Prosthecobacter dejongeii: one gene and its partner. Each later gene encodes a partner of the first gene's protein in a complex. Links are inferred from orthologs where the notes say so. Each region holds a gene or a part of one and is shown in the gene's direction. Other genes may lie near its edges.

Region 1 (5,675 bases):
AACCAGCAGCTCCAGGTCCAGGAGAAGCACTCGTGGCCATTCGGACCATCGGCATCTGCGGCACAGATCTCAGCGGTTATTTGGGCAAGATGCCTTTCATTGAATATCCTCGCATTCTGGGTCATGAGCTGGGCGTGGAAGTTCTTGCCGTAGGGCCAGATGTACACACTTTAAAAATCGGAGATCGTTGCTCCGTCGAGCCTTACCTAAACTGCGGCCACTGCCATGCTTGTCGTCAGGGCCGAACCAATTGTTGCGAAACTCTCACCGTCCTGGGGGTGCATTGTGATGGCGGCATGCGGGAAAGGATGGTATTGCCTGCTCACAAATTGCACGTGAGTGAGACGCTAGACTTTGAACAATTAGCCTTGGTAGAAACATTGGCCATCGGCTGCCATGCAGTGAACCGCGCAGCCATCTTGCCTGAGGATGATGTGCTGATCATTGGTGCAGGCCCGATTGGCCTCACGGTGTTGGAGTTTGCCCGTCTGGTAAGTTCACGCCTCACGGTGCTGGAGCTTAGCGCCAGCCGTCGGGCTTTTGTGAGACAGCATTATCCAGGAATAACGGTGGTGGAAACACTGCCAGATGAACCCGCCGCACAGGTGGTGTTCGATGCCACGGGCAATGCCACATCCATGGCACGGGCGCTCAGCCTCGCACGTTTTACCGGACGCATCGTGTATGTGGGCATCACCAAAGATCCCATTCCTTTGGATGATCCTTTGCTGCATCGGCGGGAGCTCACGCTTCTGGCCAGTCGAAATGCTCACGCGAGCGATTTCCCCCGCATCCTGTCCCTCATTCAACAAGGACACATCCATACCCAGTCCTGGCTCACCCACCGCGCAGACTGGAATGATCTACCTGCTCTGATGGAAACTTTAACGACACCTGGCACAGAATCCGTCAAGGCCATCGCAAGAATTCCCTGCTCCTAAAGCTCCCATATAGCTCCTTATTTTTCTCCTCGCTTCCGGGTGGTTCCCTGCCATAAGCTCACGGGGTGGAAGACAAGGATTACAAGGTCAAATTGGAAATTTTCGAGGGCCCCCTCGACCTACTGCTGTATCTCATCAAGAAGGATGAGATTGATATCTATGACGTGTCCATCGGGCGCATCACGAAGCAGTACCTCGACTACATCAACACCTTCAAGATGCTGAACATCGAGGTGGCCAGTGAGTTCATCGTCATGGCCGCGAACTTGATGTATCTTAAAAGTCGCGAGCTTCTTCCTCAGACTCAGCAGCCTCCAGATGAAGATGCGGATGAGGAAGATCCGCGCTGGGAACTCATTCGCCAGTTGGTGGAATACAAAAAGTTCAAAGACGTGGCTCAGTTCCTGGGAACCCAGGAAGTCAAAGCCGACGAGTTTTTTGCCACCACCCCCGAATTACCCGACCTCAGTGCGCCCGCACCGGACGTGGTGGGTCAGGTCGGCATTTTTGACCTCATTCGCGCCTTTCAAAAGGTGCTGAAGCGTTTTGAAAACTCCACGGACATTCGAGAAATCGTCAGCGACCGCTACAGTGTTGCGGACAAGATCGAGCACCTCCTAGAAGCGATTCCCATGGGAGAGAGGGTAAGATTTGACTCCCTTTTTAGCTCCGCGGCCAGCCGAGTGGAGGTCATCGTTACCTTCCTCGCAATGCTTGAATTGATGAAGCTGAATCATCTTATGGTGGAGCAGGAACAGATGCTGGGAGACATCGTCGTGATACGACCTGTGCTATGACCGGACGGCTTACTGTTGACAGGTGGGGCAGTAGAAAGTGGAACGGTTACTCATCACCACGCGTTTGATCACGCTGCTGCATTGGTGACAGGCATCCCCTTCCCGATCATACACACGGAGGGTCTGCTTAAAGTAACCCGGCTCTCCCTTTTCATTGAGAAAATCGCGCAAAGTGGTGCCGCCCATTTCAATCGAAGCAGCCAGGACTCCCTGGATCGCCGCTACGAGCTTGGCCAAACGCGGCAAGGTCACTTTTCCCGCCGCTTTTTGTGGTGAGATACCCGCCATAAAGAGAGCCTCACAGGCATAGATATTGCCCACTCCCACCACGGCGTGGCTATCCATAATGACCGCTTTGATGGGCGCACTCCGCCCTAGACACTGGCTTTTGAGATAAGCAGCGGTGAAGTCTGCAGAAAGTGGCTCTGGCCCCAGCTCTGCCAAGAGCGGGTGCTCCCCTGACTCGCCTTCGATGAATAAGGCCGCCCCGAAACGACGAGGATCATGCAAGCGAATCTGCATACCGCGATCTGTCGTTAGCGCAAAGTGATCATGCTTTCGCCACGGTGTCGCAGGGTCGGTCACTCGCAGGCTTCCTGACATGCCCAGATGCAGCAGCAAGGTCCCTTTAGGTGAGCCAAAGAGTAGATACTTTCCCCGGCGTATGCCCGACGTGATACATTGCCCTTCCAGTTCATGAACGATCGCCGGCACAGGCCATCGCAGGCGCGGATCACGCACGATCACCTCACGGACGACTCGACCGACAAGGTAAGGAGAGACCCCACGCAGGGTGGTTTCGACTTCAGGAAGCTCAGGCATGGAAAATCAATGATAGGATGGAAGTGTTCCCACCCGATCTCAAGCACTCCTCTCCCCTTTCATCGCCGCAGGCTAGGGCTCAAGCAAAGCTTGAGCAGTTGCACGAGCAGGTTTTTCCCATGAGCTAACGTCTGCTTGGCCAAAGGCGGTGACCATGCGCCAGGTGCCTGAAAATCCCGCAGGCACGGTGGCATCGCTAAAACACTTCAGGTAGTATTTTCGGTAACTGTTTGGCACATTCCAAATCATCGGAATGGACTTGGCTTCAGGCGGGGATTCGAGGAGACGCGACACGGCAAAATGAGAACTCTTCGGTTCATAAACGGACATCCAATCTACTGGACCATTGATGAAAAACTTTCTTGCCGTGGCGGGGTCATCCGTGAGAGGGCCTGAGAGGATTTGATCCGGCTTATCGTCACGCCCAGCGAGGAAAGCAGAGACGCTGGGTGCCCAAGCATGCATGAAGTGATACACCAGTTTCAAGGGCTGGGCTTCGACTGTCCGAAAGGTGGTGGTTTCATAAACACGGTTGTCGCGGACTTCGATGATGTTGGTTAGGTCAAATGAACGAATGCGAGAATGCCGCTCAAAGCGAAAAGTTTGCCCCTTCATTTCTGCCGTCGGCTTTTCCACTCGCTTTCCATCCAAAATGAACGCTAGTGATTTCAAAGGCTCAGGCTCGTTTTCCAAATGACCCGTGCCGATGAACCCCACATCAGGAAAAGAAAAGACAGTGCTGTAGGCACTGCGTTCTGTCGTCATGGCAGCGCCATGGTAGTCCAGCCGAGCAGGCGTCCATTGAGAGGCCTGACGCAGCACCAAAGTCAGATCACCACAGGTGACCGTCACCCTGGGAAGGTCTGGCCCCAAATTGGGTTTAAAAGGCTCTTTGGCATCGCTCCAATTCCACGAAAGACAGATGAAAGCGGCGATAAGAAAGGCAGAAGTGCGAACCATGAGAGAGCATTACGCGGACTCATCGGTCATTCCTTGCGGCCACCTTTGTGCAAACAACTCCGCCTTATTATTCCGGAGCCGTTTCCGATGAAATGGCCCCTTGCAATTGAAGCAATATTTTGACTCGCTCCACCGTTCGCGCCAGTGCTTCGGAGCTCTGATGCGCATCTGCCGTGAAGGGAATATCCAGGACTCCTTTGAAGGCGATTCGATCCAACTGCACACCATGGCCCGGTCCCGCCAAAGAGGGCTCCATGTGGTCACACTGTCCTGTTAGAGTTCGAGGAGCCAAGATGCTCTCAAGCCCTTTTCGCAGAGGTATCAAACTGTTCGCTCCTTGAAACCAACGCAGTGACCGATCCGCTGCTGGGTGCCCCTCCACCAAACTGCTAAAAACCGTCGTCGCTCCAGGTCCTGATCCGGTGGAATCCGCTCGAAATTCATTAAGATACTGCACACTGAAATGCTTCAGCTTCCCCGCCTGGGTGACTAAAATCATGGCGGCTAGGTCTGACTCAGTAGCCGTCCTTTCGACCAATAAATAGCCCGCGACGCCCATTCGCATATTCTCGTTGCCAGAATAGGTCTGGCCCGTTCCGGTCAGTTTATAGATGAGCACTCCCGGCTGCTTTAGGTTTAACATTGCGGATGCCGAAGCTTTGAGCGGTGGCTTGCTCGCCGTCACGGTGTAGGTGCCTGCTTGATCGGCATTCACCCCAGTCACGGATAAGGTAGGATAGATGGCCCCACTGATGGGTTTGCCATTGAATGCCCATTGATAGGCCACTCCCAGATCCCCACCCGCGACGGCTGCGGTGAAGTTAGCAGTTTCCCCCCAGAGGGACGATTTGATTCTGAGGCAAAGTTTCAAAAACTAGAGAGTGCAGGACAAAAAACGAGCAGTCATGAGATACCTATCCTTATTACATAAAATCTCTTTTATTAAGTCTTTTATCATGGAGGGGATTTGAAGTTGGATGCCTAATGGCAGGAACAATTTGGCCAATACTTTGACTGCCAGAGAGCTCATCAGGACATCGTCCCGGAGCCCACGCTTGCCAGACGGACGGGAGCGTCTATTCTCGCAACCCGTTTTGACAGGCGTCCCCGGGGCATGCATGTGACTGGTGCACCTGTTGCAACCCCTTTCCCTTTTTTATCGTGGCCAAGAAATCTACCAAGACCGAAGACACCTCCCCCATCCTGGCGGACAGCGCTCCCATCGAGATCAAACCGGTGGATGATCTCTACGGGGACTGGTTTCTGGACTATGCCAGTTACGTGATTTTGGAGCGTGCCGTGCCCCACATCAACGATGGCTTTAAGCCTGTGCAACGCCGCATCTTGCACAGCATGGATGAGCTGGAAGATGGCCGCTACAACAAGGTGGCCAACGTGGTGGGCAACACCATGAAGTATCACCCCCACGGCGATGCCAGCATCGGGGATGCGATGGTGCAGATCGGCCAGAAGGACCTTCTGATTGATATGCAGGGGAACTGGGGGAACATCCTCACGGGAGATAATGCGGCGGCACCTCGATACATCGAAGCCCGCCTGTCCAAGTTCGCTCTGGATGTGGTCTTCAGCCCCAAAGTCACGAACTGGGCCGCCAGTTACGATGGACGTAACAAAGAGCCTGTCACTCTGCCAGTGAAGTTCCCCATGCTGCTTGCGCAGGGGGTCGAAGGCATCGCTGTGGGTCTGAGCTGCCGCATTTTGCCACACAATTTCATTGAGCTCTGCGATGCCAGCGTGGCTGCACTGCGCGGCGAAGAGGTCTATCTGGTACCGGACTTTATCCAGGGCGGCATCATGGATGCCAGTGACTACAATGGCGGGCTGCGAGGCGGGCGCATTCGCGTGCGGGCCAAGATCGAAGAAGGCCAGAAAAAGAACACGCTGCGCATCACGGAGATCCCCTTTGGCACCACCACAGGCGGGGTGATGGACTCCATCGTCGCTGCTAACGACAAGGGCAAAATCAAGATCGCCCGAGTGGATGACAACACGGCGGAGTTTGTCGAAATCGTGGTCCAACTACCCGTGGGAACCGATGTGGAGACGACTATCCAGGCGTTGTATGCTTTCACGGATTGTGAGGTCTCCATCGCACCGAATGCCGTGGTGATCCAGAATGACAAACCACGTTTTG
Region 2 (4,753 bases), on another replicon or contig:
CCTTGCTGCCGTTTTTACCCTGCCCCTGCTCGCCGCTGATTTCCCAGATGGCAGTCCTAAATTTGGCACCGATTACAAAGCCGCTCTTGAGATGGCCAAAAAGGAAAACAAACCAGTCATCCTCGTCTTCTCAGCCGCCTGGTGCGGTCCGTGCCAGTCCATGAAAAAGACTGTTTATCCCAGCAAGGAAGTTACTCCCCTACATGACAAATTCGTCTGGGCCTATCTAGACGTGGACCAGGAAGCCAACGCAGCCCCTTCCTCCAAATACAAAGTGGAAGGCATCCCCCACATCCAGTTCCTGAGCGCCGATGGCAAAGACCTCGGCAACCAGATCGGCAGCACTACAGCAGGAGACTTTGCGGGAACCCTTGAAAAGGTCTTGGTGAAAGCCAAATAAACGCCGCTTCAGCATCCGACTAAGAACCCGCCTGCGACTTCGCTGGCGGGTTTTTTATTGCCTGCTTATTCACAGCCCAAACCACTATTCACAAGAAACCCGCACACTAAAACCATACATATTGTTTAATTAAAATTAAATAAACACAAGATATGGTAAAAACCTCCCTTCTCACTTGCCCAATAAGGACTGAGTCTGGCACTTTAACAGGTTCAACCTTTTCACTCTCATGTACCTCAAAAGCCTCACCCTTCACGGCTTCAAGTCTTTCGCCGATAAGACGCACTTTGAGTTTCACAAAGGGGTCACTGGCATTGTCGGACCGAACGGCTGTGGCAAATCGAATGTGGTGGACGCCATTCGCTGGGTGCTTGGAGAAACCTCGGCCAAGGCCTTGCGCGGAGAGGAAATGGCAGACGTCATTTTCAACGGTACGGACAAACGCAAACCCGTAGGCCTTGCCGAAGTGGTGCTGACAATGGCCGACTGCGAGCAGGCCCTGGGCGTGGAATACAACGAGGTGGCCATTTGCCGCCGAGTCTTCCGCGACGGTCGCAGTGAATACCGCCTAAACAACACCGTCTGCCGTCTGAAGGACATCAATGATCTCTTCTCAGGCACGGGGATTGGCAGACAGGCTTACTCCATCATGGCCCAGGGCCAGATTGACATGTTGCTCAGTTCTAAGCCTGAAGACCGCCGCATGGTTTTCGAAGAAGCTGCCGGGATTACGAAATTCAAAGGGCAGAAAAAGGAAGCTCTGCGCAAACTCGAGTACACCGAAGCCAACTTACTGCGCGTGGCCGATGTGATCGCTGAAGTGAAGCGCCAAATGGGAACCCTGCAGAGGCAGGCCGCCAAAGCACGTCGTTACCAGACTCTGCTGGATGATGTCCGCATGTTTGACACCCATCTCGCACATCGCCAATACAGCGAATACAGTGCGGAAAAAGCCGAGTCCGAAAATCATGTGCGCATGATGACGGAGCAACTGGAACACCTACAAACCCGCCTCCAAGCGACTGAACAAGAAGCCACTGAAACTCGTGAGGCTTATCACTCTGTCGAATCACAAATCAACCAACTCCGCCAACAGTCCCAGGAACTGCGCAGCCAAGTCCAAAGTGCAGAAGGTCGCATCGGGTTTAACAATGAGCGTAATGAAGAGTTGCAGGGCCGCATCCGTCAGAATGAGGAGCAGATCCAGCTAGGCCAGCAGCATCTGGAACAACAACGAGCCGACATGATTAGCGCGGATGAGCAACTCATCAGCATTCGCGAAAATATTGAGACCCGGCAAATGTCGCTCAATGAGCACCTCTCCGTCCACAATTCCATCCTGCCAGACCGCAGTCGCCTGGACAGCGATCGCCGTGCTGTGCGCGAATCCATTCGTCAATTTGAAGGCCAAATCGCAGCAGCAGATGCTCGTGCTCAGTCGTTGACTAACCAAATTTCCGCCGACCGCCAACGGCATGAAACTCTAGCGCATGACCGACAATCTTCGGCTCAGGCTAAAGAAGCCAGCCAGATCGAATTCGACAATCTTCAGAGCGAAATTCAGGATCTCGAACAGACCCGTGATGAACTGGATGAAAAGGCTAAAAACTGCGCTCGTGACATCATTGAAAAGCGCGCTCAACGGGATGCTCTGAATGAAGAACTCACCGAACTTCAGCGCGCTGTCACTCAGAGACGTTCCCGCATTGAGATCATCGAGCAGCTTCTGCAAAAGGGTGAGGGCTTAGCCGAAGGCACCCAGCAAGTATTGAAGGGCCTCGATAACCCTGAAGTCTTTTCTGTCGGCGTGCGCGGACTTTTGGCCTCCTCCATTGAGGTGGAGCCTCAGTTCATAGCAGCTATTGAAGCGGCTCTTCGAGACCATCTCCAGGCAGTGCTATTGACCGATAGTGAACTCGCCGCGCAGATCCTAGACCGACTGTCTAACAAACAGCTCGGCAAAGCAGCTTTACTTCCACATGACTTCGCGACCATGCGAGCCGTGCCAGATCGGCAACTGGTGCCGGAGGGCGGCATCGCTTGGGCAGTGGATAAAGTGAAGGCACGTCAGGGTGTGCAAGAACTCACAGACCGTCTGCTCAACAACGTCCTCATCGTCGAAGATCTACACACGGCCCTGCGACTGAAAAAGCAGCTTCGAGATGTGGCCATCGTCACAATGAAGGGCGAATTCATCAGTGCAGATGGGGTGATCCATGGGGGAGCCACCAAAGAAGAAGCCGCATCCATGCTCCGCCGTGAAGCTGAAGTCCGCACGCTCAAAGTCGAGTTAGAAGGCTACGAATACCAAGTTCTCGAAAAGGAAGAAGCTGTGGACCAATTGCGTGCGCAGGTGGAGGAAATGCAGCGGGAGGAATTGACCCTACGCGAGCAAAGCCAACGAGCTCGCGAAGGATTCTCCCAACTCACAGGCAAACTCTCTGTGGTGCAGCGTGCTCTCCAGCAGGCCACCACCAAACTGGAAAGTGTGGAGTGGGATCAAAACCAAATCACCAGCCGTATCCAAGCTGCTGAAGCACAGATCGCCTGGCAGCGTGAGGAATCCACTGTGGCCCAAGAGCAACTCGAGGGTGCACGAATTCATGAAGGTGAATTGGAAGTGGAAATGGAGGCTTTTCTCCGTCGCGAATTGGAATCCAGTGAGCGACTCAATGAGCTCCGCACCGCCCTAGCTTTGGAACAAAGTGCGCTTCAATCTCTCGAACGTCAAAAGGCACCTATGGCAACCCGGTTGCACGAATTGGAGGCTTCTATCCAACGCTTCGATGTGGAGATCAATACGTGGCGTAGCCGCATGGAACAAAGCATTGCAGAAAATGCTCGTTTTGCAGAACAGGTGGAATCGCAACGAGGGGCTATTGAGGCCATCGACGAACATTTGCAAAACAAGACAGAAGATCGGGCCGCCGCTTTTGAGCGCGTCACGGAGCTTGAGAACCAACTCATGCTTTTGCGCCAGCAAACCACGGGGTTGAGCGATTCGCGCAACCGGATTGAAGTGCAATTGACCCGAGTGGATCTGCGGCTGGAAAACCTCATCAATCAGGTGCAGGAACGCTATTCCTTCCACATCTCTGCGTTTGAACCAGACTATCATGCCTTGATGTACAGCATTGAGGAGCAGAAAAAATCCAGAGGACGAGGGGAGAAGAAAAAGACCGCTTTATCTTCTGCTGAAATGGACTCTGCGGACAGCCGCCAAGTTCCTGAATCAGAAGACAGTGCCTCTGAAATTTCCTCCGAAGCGCTTCCAATCCCGGTCGTAGATGCTGACAACGTGGATCTAGAGGCGATTGAAATCCCTGGCGAAGAAGGCCATCCAGACTGGGATTTCGTGAATGAAGTTGTCGGTGAACTGCGCCAGAAGCTGGAGGGTATCGGACCAGTGAATTTGGATGCCATTCAGGAATTCGAAGAACTCGAGGAGCGTCATAATTTCCTCGACACTCAGCACAATGATTTGATCAATTCCAAAGAGGAGTTGCTGCAGGTCATCGCCAAGATCAATGAGACCACAAAGCAGATGTTCTCAGAGACTTTTGAACTCGTGCGGGGTTTCTTCCACAACAACTTCCGCGAGCTCTTTGGCCCCACTGCGAAGGCCGACCTGATGCTCACAGATGACACGGATCCTTTGGAATCTGGCATTGAAATCATCGCCAAGCCGCCGGGCAAAAAGCTTCAGACCATTTCGCTACTTTCCGGTGGAGAACGCAGCATGACGGCTGTGGCCCTCCTTTTTTCCATCTATCAGGTGAAACCCAGCCCATTCTGTGTGTTGGACGAGCTTGATGCCCCACTGGATGAATCGAACATCTCACGTTTCCTGAAGATGCTGGACAACTTCATTGATAACTCCCAGTTCATCATCGTGACGCATAACAAGCGCACCATGAGTCGCGCTGACGTCATCTATGGTGTGTCCATGCAGGAGTTCGGCATCAGCAAACCCATTGGCGTGCGGATGACCACGGAAGACACGCGCCCGACGAAGCAGGAGGAACTGCGCTTGGCTGCGGAAGTCGCCGCAGAAGAAGGACACCATGAAACCGAAGAGCAAACGTCATTGCTTGAATTAACAGCCGAGGAATCGGTGCCTGCTCCCACAGAAGAACCCGTGCTTGCCTCATAATCCTCTGCCTGAAGGGCCTTATTGCGGCCTTTCAGGCATAGATTCAGCTTATTTAAATTCTTTACTGCTTATAAATGACGACCACCGACGTGGTCGGCCCAGACGGGGCTGAATCATGCCCAAAGCCCACGGTTTGAAGATGCGAGGCTTCCACCCCTGCTTCGATGAGGTTCTGCCTCACAGCCTGAGCACGGCGTTCA

The links. The genes of interacting proteins can lie anywhere in the genome.
Region 2: the proteins of HNQ64_RS16020 (region 1) and smc are in contact, whole or in part, in a crystal structure (PDB 3ZGX), measured with the Bacillus subtilis proteins. The link is inferred for Prosthecobacter dejongeii from one-to-one orthologs.

What each region holds. Positions count from the first base shown.
Region 1 is NZ_JACHIF010000007.1:65,665-71,339, reverse strand. What follows is about bases 1-2,872. They hold HNQ64_RS16020 (segregation/condensation protein A), read left to right. Parts: upstream 1-1,006; coding sequence 1,007-1,738; downstream 1,739-2,872. Other genes in these bases: HNQ64_RS16010 (hypothetical protein), read right to left, coding at 2,633-2,872; mutM (bifunctional DNA-formamidopyrimidine glycosylase/DNA-(apurinic or apyrimidinic site) lyase), read right to left, coding at 1,748-2,560; HNQ64_RS16025 (zinc-binding alcohol dehydrogenase family protein), read left to right, coding at 1-941. Also shown: more of HNQ64_RS16010, read right to left, coding at 2,873-3,520; HNQ64_RS16005 (immunoglobulin domain-containing family protein), read right to left, coding at 3,588-4,391; HNQ64_RS16000 (DNA gyrase/topoisomerase IV subunit A), read left to right, coding at 4,682-5,675. UniProt on the Bacillus subtilis protein: Participates in chromosomal partition during cell division. May act via the formation of a condensin-like complex containing Smc and ScpB that pull DNA away from mid-cell into both cell halves.
Region 2 is NZ_JACHIF010000004.1:122,663-127,415, reverse strand. What follows is about bases 280-4,753. They hold smc (chromosome segregation protein SMC), read left to right. Parts: upstream 280-629; coding sequence 630-4,553; downstream 4,554-4,753. Other genes in these bases: HNQ64_RS11075 (OmpA family protein), read right to left, coding at 4,615-4,753; HNQ64_RS11085 (thioredoxin family protein), read left to right, coding at 280-400. Also shown: more of HNQ64_RS11085, read left to right, coding at 1-279. UniProt on the Bacillus subtilis protein: Required for chromosome condensation and partitioning.